3 linked regions of the Halorientalis litorea genome follow. The main gene of each other region encodes a partner of the protein of the gene in region 2 in a complex. Links are inferred from orthologs where the notes say so. Each region holds a gene or a part of one and is shown on either strand. Other genes may lie near its edges.

Region 1 (2,748 bases), 1.6 Mb from region 2 along the record:
TGCGACCCCACTGGGTCGCGTGCAGGTCACGCGCCTCGAAGTGGGGCTGGCTCCGCGAGAGCGGCGAGCGGAGGCGTCGCAGGTGCGAGAGAACCCCCATGTAGTCCGTCCGGTCCACGAGTTGTGAGACACCGGAGCGGCCGCCGACCCAGTTCCCCGTCGCGATGGGGTGTTCCAGCCGTTCGGTCAGCACGTCCGACCGCACGACGGTCGAGACGGAGAGTTGCCGGTTGCGCATGTTGGCGCGTTCGAGTTGGTACTTCACGTCGCGTGCCAACTTGTTCAGCGCGGTGCGGAACAGGTCTTTCATCAGGTCGCCGCTGACCTTCAGTCGCTTGTTCGCGTAGTGGTCCTTGTCGTCGGAGTCGCGGCGTTCGAGCGCCAACTCGAAGCAGGCCTCGGCCATCCGGCAGAGGTAGTACGCCTTGTTGATGCGGACCTCCTCCTCGTCCACGCCGTCCTCGTGGAGGTGCGGGAGGAGATACCGGTCGATGACGTAGTTGGCGCGTTTGAGTTGGTAGTTCTTGCCCTGCCCGGAGGCGACACGTTTCCCGAGTTCCTCGATGGCACCCTCGGTAGATTGGACCTCCGCAGCCTCCAGGTTCTCCAGCATGAACTTCACGATTTCCGGGTCGTCGCTCACGCGGTGGACGATTTCCTCGTCGGACTCTAGTCCGAGCGCGCGAACGAGCGTGACGAAATTGATAGACCCGGAGACAGAGGGGAAAGAGACTTCGAGAAGGCCGTCGCGCGTCCGCTCACAGAGGACGAGCGCGCGGTACCCTCGTCGCTGGCTGAACGTCTTGGCGACCTGAATCTCGTCGCCGTACTTCGTGTCGTACTCGGCGAGAATCTTGTTCGGCGCGAGGTCCTCGCTGGTCATCAGGACGCGCTCGGACCCGTTGACGATGAAGTAGCCACCGGGGTCGGCGGGGTCCTCGCCGATGTCGATGAGTTCCTCGTCGGTGAACCCGGAGATGTTACACTTGTCCGACCCGACCATGATGGGCATCCGCCCGATTTTGGTCTCGGTCTGGTCGACGACGTGTTCCTCCTCCTCGATACCGCCCTTGATGATGGCCATCTCCATGAACACCGGCGCGGCGTAGGTGATGTTCCGGAGACGGGCCTCTTGGGGGTAGAGCAGTTCCTCGCTCCCGTCGGCCTCCCGGACGCGGGGCGTGACGACCCGCACGTCGCCGAGTTCGACGAAGACGGGTTCCTCGCCCTCCTTGTCGCCGATGTCGGTGTCGATGGTCTCTTTCTCGTCGACGACTTCCTGCATTCCCCGGCCGAGGAACGCGTTGAACGACCGGAAGTGGTGTTCTGCGAGCCGTTCCCTCGAAAAGTACTCACGCGATATTTCGCGTCTGTCTTGCGTGTTCATTATTCTACCACGAGCCGATAGACGACCGCCCGGTCGGTCGTTCGGGAGTCTCGGACGATTTCGACGACGTCGCCAACTTCCGCCTCGGTCGGCACCGCCGCGTCCGTCCGCTTTATTTTCGGCAGGTCTGTGCGCTTGATGTCGTACTCGTCGAGCACGTCCTCTACAGCGTCGTCGTCGAGGACGTTGTGCTCGGGAACGAGTTCGTGTTCGCTTACGTCTACCATGTGTTGTGGCTGGACTTGCTGGAGAAAGTTGGTGTCACGAGATACTACAGCCACGTTGCGTATGCGACCATTTAAGACTTGTCAAAACACGCGGCGCACGGCTATCCGGCCCGAGCCGCCCGTGTGGCGGCGGGGGCAGAACGGGCGTTTCTACCGTTATAGATGTGAACTTCGCACAAAGGCGTTTGGGTTGGTTGAACGACAGTGGCTACCGGCACCGTCAGCCGTGGGAACCTCTCACGACGCGTCTCGGTTTGGAAAGCCTTAATACCAGAACCGGGAAAGGAGGTAATGCGTCGGCCCGGGTGGTGTAGTGGCCCATCATACGACCCTGTCACGGTCGTGACGCGGGTTCAAATCCCGCCTCGGGCGTTCTCTGACGCGAACAACACGGCGAGTACCTCGTGTACTCGCCACCGTGAGCGTCGAACCGTCGCCAGCAGGATTTGAACCACGGAAAGCCGAGCGGCGCGAGGGTTTGCATCGGGTTCAAATCCCGCCTCGGGCGTTCTCTGACGCGAACAACACGGCGAGCATTGCGTATCCGGTTCTCCGAGGAAAGACCGTGAGCGATGGCGTGGCAGTTACGAAACGCAAATACCGCTGGGGCGTGTTCTGAAGAGACAACTGCATGTTGGAGCGTCTTCAGACACAAGTCGGGAAGGAAGACCGTGACCTGACGATTCTGCGGGTCATCGTCGCGGACGGTCCCATCGGAATCGTAAAAATCGCCGAGCGGACCGGGTTGCCGGAACACAAGGTACGGTACTCGCTGCGGATGCTCGAAAACGACGAGTTCGTCGAGCCGACGCCGAACGGTGCGATACCGGCCGACGACATCGAGGAACGGCTGCGGCAGGTCAACGAAGGCGTCGACCGCCTCACCGACCGCCTCGGCGAGGTGCGGGACGCCTTCGACGGCGACGAGTAACGCGGGACGCCGGGACGAAGTTACTTAACCCGTCCGGCACACGACGGCATACGATGGGGGTCAGAGACGCCGAGGAAACGTGCGCGGCCGTCCTCGACGAGGTACAGTCGGCAGTCATCGCGAACCGGTCGTTCCTCGAAGAGGTGCTGACCGGCCTGCTCGCGCGCGGACACGTCCTCCTCGAAGACGTGCCGGGCGTCGGT
Region 2 (4,725 bases):
CGCAGTCTGCGACGGCCTGCTCTGCGGTTTCGGCGGCGTGGCCCACGTCGGCGTCGTAGTCGACACCGATGTCGACCGAAACGCGGAGGCGACCCGACTGTGACCGATTGACCACCTCGGACTGGGTGACCTCGTCGTTCGGAATCAGAACGTGTTCGTCGTCGTACGTCCGCAGTTGCGTGTTGAACAGCGTGATGTCGGTCACGACGCCCTCTTGGTCGCCGATGACGACCCAGTCACCGACCTCGAACTGCCGGGCGAAGATGAGAACGAACCCCGCGAGTATCCCACCGAGCGTCTGTCGGGCGGCCAACCCGACGACCAGACCGATGGCACCCGCTCCGACGAGGAGGTCACCGGGGTTGACACCGGCCAGCGAGAGGACGAACGCGAACGCGAAGACGTAGACCGCTATCTGGATGAAGTGGTGGAGTATCTCCCGGCGATGAGCCGTGATAACGTCGCCGCCGCGCTGGTCCAGCAGGCCCTTGCTCACACGCGTCAGCGTGTAGGCGACGATGAGCGTCAACAGACCCACCAGCGCGAGAACGCCCTGCCGCGGCCCGAACCGGATGACTTCGAGGCTACTGGCAACCTCGTCCGCCGCACGCCACACGACGACGAGGAACCACCCCGTGACGCTGGCGGCGATACTGAACGCGACGGCCTGGACTGCCTCTACGTCGTCCGTCGAGAGCCACGCTTCGAGAACCTCGTCCAGCCGCCAGATGGCGGCGGCGGCGAGTGCCAGCAACGCGAGTACGACGCCACTCGCGGGGAAGCGGCTCTCCGGGGTTCCGAATGACGCCTGCACGCCCGTCGCGAGGTCCGGTGTCACGGCTCACCCACGCCCCACGCGAGTCGTGCGAGCGACGCGAACTCGGCGGGCGTGACGTTCCCGGCGCGTTTGCCCATCAGGTCGTCGTCGGCGGCGTCGACAACCGCGTCGGGGTCGCCCAACCCCGAGATGTGGGCCGTGTTCCGGACGGCGTTGCGCATCGTCTTGCGTCGCTGTGTGAACACTGCCGTCACGAAATCGAGGAAGAAGCCGTCGTCCGGGACCTCGTACTCGGGGTCACGCGGCGTCGTCCGGACCACCGCGCTCTCGACGGCAGGCGGCGGCGCGAACGCTTCCGGCGGGATGGTCTCGACCACCTCCACGTCCGCGTAGTGACCCGCCGTCACCGACAGCCGTCCGTAGTCGTCGGTTCCGGCCTCGGCGGCCATCCGCTCGGCGAACTCCCGCTGGAACGTCAACACGAGCGGGCGGCCCCGAGGGAGGAGGCGGAAGGTGATTTCGCTGGAGAGTCCGTACGGGAGGTTCGACACCGAGAGGGTGAACTCGGGCAGGTCGACGTCGAGCGCGTCACCCTCGACGACGGTGAGACAGCCGTCAGCCACGGCGTCGGCGAACTCCGCACGCAGGAACGCCGCGAGGTCGGGGTCGCGCTCGACGACCGTCACGCGGTCGGCGAATGCGAGCAACCGGTCGGTCAGCGCGCCGGTCCCGCCGCCGATTTCGAGGACGTGGCTCGTGTCCGCCTCGTCGGCGTACGTCGGGAGGCGGTCGAGTACCCGGTCGTCGACGAGGAAGTGTTGGTCACGGTCGGGATTCCCCCGGACGCCCGCCCGCCGCATCAGCGCGTCCGGGTCGCGTCGCTCGGGCGACCCGTCCGTCCGCCGGGAGTCACCGGTCATAGCTGTGCGTCGCGGCCCCGGCAGTAAAAGCCTGTCAGTCCTGTTCGTCCGTGCGCACGAACGTCCGGTATTTGAGGTCGTCCTCGCGGAGTTCCTCGATGATGCGTTCGACCAGCGTCTCTCGGGGACTGTGAAGCCCGTCGATGCGGGATTCGAGGTCCTCGAAGGACTGGAACGGTCGCCTGTCGCGGGCGTCGAGGATGTCGTTGCGGAGTTTCTTGCCGATGCCGGGCAGGAGGTTCAACTGGTGGAGGCGGAGGGTAATTGGTTGGGCCTCGTTGTAGAAGTCCACGAACCGCCGTTCGTTGTCGGCGACGATGTCCTCGACGACGTACTCTAGTTCCGAGCGCGCGCCGCCGGGCAAGTCATCGTAGTCGATGTCGCGAATCGCACCGACCGGGAGGTCCGAGTCGCGGGCGACGTTCACGCGGTCCGCGATGGCGATGTCGGGGTCGTCGGTGAACTCGACCTCGAACAACTCGAAATCGTCCTCGGTGAGGACGTAGGCGAGCGGCGACTTCTCGTACTGAGGGCGGTCGTCCTCGGTGCGGCCGTGGCGGAGGAAGTCCAAGACGACACCCATCTTTGCGTCGGCCTCGGGGTCGCCGCTCTCGGAGTCAGTCATGCGTTCGACTACGGCCACTGGCTATATAAAAGCCACACCGGGCCGCCCGCGCAGTCAGGCGTACTTCGTGACGACGTTGAGGATGTCGTCGAGTTCCTCGCCCGAGAGGGAGAACCGTTCCTGTGCGTAGATGGCCCGGAGTTCGTTGCGGTCACGCGGCCGGAGGTTCGCAATCTTGTAGGCCGTCGCTTCGTCCACCTTGTCGAGTTCACGGAGTTCGGCGACCAACTCCGTCGACTCCTCGATAGTGAGTTCCGCGAAATGGTTGACGTGCTCGATGGCCCGCGCCAGTTCGTAGCGCATCTCGCGGTCCTCGTTGGCCGCCCGCTCGCGTTCGAGGCCTTCGAGTATCTCCTTGGTCTCCGCGAGCGTCAGGTACTCCTCGCTGACCTTCTCCTTGAATATCGTCATTCCTGCGCCGTGATGTGGGCGGGCTTGGTGATGAGGGTCTTTTCCTTGCCCTGGTCGTCGATTATCACCTTGTACGCCTCGCCCTGGGTTCCGTCGATGGTTCCCGTGAGGCCGCTGAACCGCGGGTGGAATCGGCCGCCGTTCACGCTGGGGTCGATTTTGAGGTGGACCTTCTGCCCCACCTCGAACTCCTCGACGGACCGCTGTGGCGGCGACGTACCTCGGTCTCGCGGTTTGTTGCTGAGTTTGTGCCTCGTCTTCTTTTTGGGGCCATTCGAGTTGGGCATTCGTGGCTGTCGGTTGTGTGGTCGGACTTATAAAACGTGCGTTCCGGGCCAGCCGACTATACGCGACCGACGGAGTCGATGGAGACGCTTTCGACGCCTTCGACGTCACCGAAGGCTTCCTCGACGGCGTCCGTCCCGCCGGCGTCGTCGGGGACGATGACCGTCGGGAACAGTGCGACCAGACCGAACGCCACGTCGTCGCGCTCGAACCCGTTTATCTTGGCCCCTTCGGGCAGGGATTGCTCGAGACGCTCTTGGAGCGCGTCGAGGTCGACTTCGGGGTTCTGCGGCATTACCTTGACTTTGGCTGCGACTTTTCCCATGGTTGGTGGTTGGTGTGGGGGGTGATTTGGATTGCGGTATCGGTCAGGGACCCATGAATCCGCAGTCGGGGCACTCGTAGAGGTTGCTCTGCTTGCGACACTTGGCACAGCGGTAAATCTGGTGTCCGCAGTCGGGACACTTGAACGCCGCCGCACTGTTCCCCGCGATGTTGATGCCACAAGAGATGCACTTTTGCCGCTGTTTCTGCTCGGACTCACTCATATCTCCCGAGTAGACGCGCCCACATTTAACCCTTCATAATCCCCCGTGGGTATGCAGGGCGGGGCTACGACCCCGGCAGGATGTCGCCCAGTGCCGCCCCGACGGCCATCGGGACGAACGCGACAGTACATTGGGCGAACGCAACGAGCGGTTCGTTCCAGTCGACGCGGCCCCACGCGGTACTCAGGACGAGTGCCGTGAGCATGGAGACGCCGAGAACGCCGGCCACCCGGCGGGGAATGAAGCCCAAAATCGGCTCGTAGATGCGAACGTCCTGAATGTCGGCGACGTAGAGGATACCGACCACCATTCCGACGGCGAACACGAGGGTCCCGCCGAGAAAGAGCGGCGACTCGGCCAAGGAGACGCCGACCTCCTGTGTGCCGCCCTCCACGAGCATCGGGATGCCGAACAGTACCGACCCCAGCATCGCCTCGGCGAGGTCGGCCCAGTCGAACCCAACGATAGTCCGGCCGAACACGGCAGGTTCCTCCACGTCGGTGGCAGTCTCGATGATGTCCTCGATCTGCTCGCGCCGTTGCGGGTCGGTGAGCGAGTCCCGATACTCGTCGAGTTCGTCGAGCAGGTCACCGAGCGTGGGCGGGTCACCGTCGGCCGTCGTCGCTCCGGGGTCGGCTCCCCAACCCGCGCCCGACTCCGCCCCACCGTCGTCACCGTCTGTCATCCCTCAGGCGAAGTCCTCCGTGTCGTCGCCCGGTGCCTCCGGTTCGCCGCTCTCCCAGACGTAGAAGCCGCGGCCGACGCTTTTGCCGGTGTCTCCCGCGTCGACTTTCTCGCGGAGGATTGCGGGCGGTTCGAACCGGTCGCCGAGTTCGTCGCTGAGACGTTCCAGCGTGTCGAGTCGCGTGTCCAGCCCCACGCGGTCGCTGAGTTCGAGCGGCCCGACTGGGTGGTCGTATCCCAACTCCATCGCGGCGTCGGCGTCCCGAACGTCGGTCACGCCGTCCTCGACCATCCGCATGGCCTCGACGGCGAGTGACAGGCCGAGGCGGTCCGAGGCGAGGCCGGGCGCGTCCGCGACGACGATGGGTTCCGTGCCGAGGCCCTCGATAAATTCCACGGCGAAGGCCGCCGTTTCGTCGTCGGTCTGGTCGGCGGGGACGACTTCGACGAGTTCCACAAGGTGGGGCTGGTCGG
Region 3 (2,879 bases), 1.6 Mb from region 2 along the record:
GAACGGGCGAGTGCCCGGTCGACCGACCCCTGGTTGAGCACGAGTGCGTCCTCGATGTTGAACCCCTCGTAGCTCATCACGGCGACGACGAAGTTCTGTGCGGCGGGGCGTTCGTCGTACCCGATTTGCTCGGTCGTCTGGGTCTTGACCAGCGACAGCTGCGGGTAGTGCAGGAGGTGTTGGCGCGTGTCCGGCCGAATGCGGTAGTTCGCGCTCGGCAGCCCGAGTGACTGCTTTATCATCCCCGACCCCATCGTAATCCGGGGCGAGGCGTTGTGTTCGGGGTAGGGAATCATCCCGGCACCGATACCGAAGATGAGTTGCGGGTCGATCTCCAGATGCGTGTGGTCCGCGGTTACGTCGTCCTCCTCGACGGCGACGAGGATGTCTTCCTCCTCCTCGGCGTCGATGAACTCGACGTAGCCCCGGTCGACGAGTTCCTCGAACTCCAACTCCCCGGCCTTGACGGCCGCGACTTCCTCGTCGGAGATGAGGGGTTCGCCGTTCTCGACGACCAACAGCGGGCGGCGTGCCCGCCCGGCGTCGGCGTTGACGATGACCTCGCTCGTACGTTCTTTGACCGAGACGTTCACCATCTCGCTGACGTCGCCCCGGCGGCGTGCCTGCCGGATGTCGTCCGCGAGTTTGTGCGGGTCGGGATGGGTCCCGACCAGACTACCGTTGACGTATACTTTCGCTTCTCGTCCCTTGCTCATGTTAGTCGTCCGCTGGCTGCTGGTCGATAGACTCGATGCCGGGGATACCCTGCACGCCCATCGACGCGAGTTCCTGTTTGAGTGTCTGTTCGTCCTCGACGCTCTGTGACAGTTCCATCGCCTGCGCGAAGTTCTTCACGAGGCCACAGTTGGGACCCTCCGGCGTCTCGGAGGGGCAGATGCGACCCCACTGGGTCGCGTGCAGGTCACGCGCCTCGAAGTGGGGCTGGCTCCGCGAGAGCGGCGAGCGGAGGCGTCGCAGGTGCGAGAGAACCCCCATGTAGTCCGTCCGGTCCACGAGTTGTGAGACACCGGAGCGGCCGCCGACCCAGTTCCCCGTCGCGATGGGGTGTTCCAGCCGTTCGGTCAGCACGTCCGACCGCACGACGGTCGAGACGGAGAGTTGCCGGTTGCGCATGTTGGCGCGTTCGAGTTGGTACTTCACGTCGCGTGCCAACTTGTTCAGCGCGGTGCGGAACAGGTCTTTCATCAGGTCGCCGCTGACCTTCAGTCGCTTGTTCGCGTAGTGGTCCTTGTCGTCGGAGTCGCGGCGTTCGAGCGCCAACTCGAAGCAGGCCTCGGCCATCCGGCAGAGGTAGTACGCCTTGTTGATGCGGACCTCCTCCTCGTCCACGCCGTCCTCGTGGAGGTGCGGGAGGAGATACCGGTCGATGACGTAGTTGGCGCGTTTGAGTTGGTAGTTCTTGCCCTGCCCGGAGGCGACACGTTTCCCGAGTTCCTCGATGGCACCCTCGGTAGATTGGACCTCCGCAGCCTCCAGGTTCTCCAGCATGAACTTCACGATTTCCGGGTCGTCGCTCACGCGGTGGACGATTTCCTCGTCGGACTCTAGTCCGAGCGCGCGAACGAGCGTGACGAAATTGATAGACCCGGAGACAGAGGGGAAAGAGACTTCGAGAAGGCCGTCGCGCGTCCGCTCACAGAGGACGAGCGCGCGGTACCCTCGTCGCTGGCTGAACGTCTTGGCGACCTGAATCTCGTCGCCGTACTTCGTGTCGTACTCGGCGAGAATCTTGTTCGGCGCGAGGTCCTCGCTGGTCATCAGGACGCGCTCGGACCCGTTGACGATGAAGTAGCCACCGGGGTCGGCGGGGTCCTCGCCGATGTCGATGAGTTCCTCGTCGGTGAACCCGGAGATGTTACACTTGTCCGACCCGACCATGATGGGCATCCGCCCGATTTTGGTCTCGGTCTGGTCGACGACGTGTTCCTCCTCCTCGATACCGCCCTTGATGATGGCCATCTCCATGAACACCGGCGCGGCGTAGGTGATGTTCCGGAGACGGGCCTCTTGGGGGTAGAGCAGTTCCTCGCTCCCGTCGGCCTCCCGGACGCGGGGCGTGACGACCCGCACGTCGCCGAGTTCGACGAAGACGGGTTCCTCGCCCTCCTTGTCGCCGATGTCGGTGTCGATGGTCTCTTTCTCGTCGACGACTTCCTGCATTCCCCGGCCGAGGAACGCGTTGAACGACCGGAAGTGGTGTTCTGCGAGCCGTTCCCTCGAAAAGTACTCACGCGATATTTCGCGTCTGTCTTGCGTGTTCATTATTCTACCACGAGCCGATAGACGACCGCCCGGTCGGTCGTTCGGGAGTCTCGGACGATTTCGACGACGTCGCCAACTTCCGCCTCGGTCGGCACCGCCGCGTCCGTCCGCTTTATTTTCGGCAGGTCTGTGCGCTTGATGTCGTACTCGTCGAGCACGTCCTCTACAGCGTCGTCGTCGAGGACGTTGTGCTCGGGAACGAGTTCGTGTTCGCTTACGTCTACCATGTGTTGTGGCTGGACTTGCTGGAGAAAGTTGGTGTCACGAGATACTACAGCCACGTTGCGTATGCGACCATTTAAGACTTGTCAAAACACGCGGCGCACGGCTATCCGGCCCGAGCCGCCCGTGTGGCGGCGGGGGCAGAACGGGCGTTTCTACCGTTATAGATGTGAACTTCGCACAAAGGCGTTTGGGTTGGTTGAACGACAGTGGCTACCGGCACCGTCAGCCGTGGGAACCTCTCACGACGCGTCTCGGTTTGGAAAGCCTTAATACCAGAACCGGGAAAGGAGGTAATGCGTCGGCCCGGGTGGTGTAGTGGCCCATCATACGACCCTGTCACGGTCGTGACGCGGGTTCAAATCCCGCCTCGG

The links.
Region 1: MUG95_RS01325 (region 2) and MUG95_RS10070 share a complex: the UniProt entries of both Methanocaldococcus jannaschii proteins name them as parts of the RNA polymerase complex. The link is inferred for Halorientalis litorea from one-to-one orthologs.
Region 3: MUG95_RS01325 (region 2) and MUG95_RS10075 share a complex: the UniProt entries of both Methanocaldococcus jannaschii proteins name them as parts of the RNA polymerase complex. The link is inferred for Halorientalis litorea from one-to-one orthologs.

Annotation. Positions count from the first base shown.
Region 1 is NZ_CP095482.1:1,855,212-1,857,959, reverse strand. It holds MUG95_RS10070 (DNA-directed RNA polymerase subunit H), read right to left. Parts: upstream 1,615-2,748; coding sequence 1,387-1,614; downstream 1-1,386. Other genes in the region: MUG95_RS10055 (AAA family ATPase), read left to right, coding at 2,599-2,748; MUG95_RS10060 (winged helix-turn-helix transcriptional regulator), read left to right, coding at 2,246-2,545; MUG95_RS10075 (DNA-directed RNA polymerase subunit B''), read right to left, coding at 1-1,387. UniProt on the Methanocaldococcus jannaschii protein: DNA-dependent RNA polymerase (RNAP) catalyzes the transcription of DNA into RNA using the four ribonucleoside triphosphates as substrates.
Region 2 is NZ_CP095482.1:231,722-236,446, forward strand. Bases 1,057-4,020 are described here. They hold MUG95_RS01325 (RNA polymerase Rpb4 family protein), read right to left. Parts: upstream 2,735-4,020; coding sequence 2,378-2,734; downstream 1,057-2,377. Other genes in these bases: MUG95_RS01315 (16S ribosomal RNA methyltransferase A), read right to left, coding at 1,057-1,698; MUG95_RS01320 (DUF655 domain-containing protein), read right to left, coding at 1,733-2,323; MUG95_RS01330 (50S ribosomal protein L21e), read right to left, coding at 2,731-3,021; MUG95_RS01335 (elongation factor 1-beta), read right to left, coding at 3,078-3,344; MUG95_RS01340 (HVO_2753 family zinc finger protein), read right to left, coding at 3,388-3,567. In the rest of the region: MUG95_RS01310 (mechanosensitive ion channel family protein), read right to left, coding at 1-838; more of MUG95_RS01315, read right to left, coding at 835-1,056; more of MUG95_RS01345, read right to left, coding at 4,021-4,252; MUG95_RS01350 (3-hydroxyacyl-CoA dehydrogenase family protein), read right to left, coding at 4,256-4,725. UniProt on the Methanocaldococcus jannaschii protein: DNA-dependent RNA polymerase (RNAP) catalyzes the transcription of DNA into RNA using the four ribonucleoside triphosphates as substrates. This subunit is less well bound than the others.
Region 3 is NZ_CP095482.1:1,855,977-1,858,855, reverse strand. It holds MUG95_RS10075 (DNA-directed RNA polymerase subunit B''), read right to left. Parts: upstream 2,284-2,879; coding sequence 718-2,283; downstream 1-717. Other genes in the region: MUG95_RS10070 (DNA-directed RNA polymerase subunit H), read right to left, coding at 2,283-2,510; rpoB (DNA-directed RNA polymerase subunit B), read right to left, coding at 1-716. UniProt on the Methanocaldococcus jannaschii protein: DNA-dependent RNA polymerase (RNAP) catalyzes the transcription of DNA into RNA using the four ribonucleoside triphosphates as substrates. The Rpo2 subunit (Rpo2N and Rpo2C in this organism) is implicated in DNA promoter recognition and in nucleotide binding.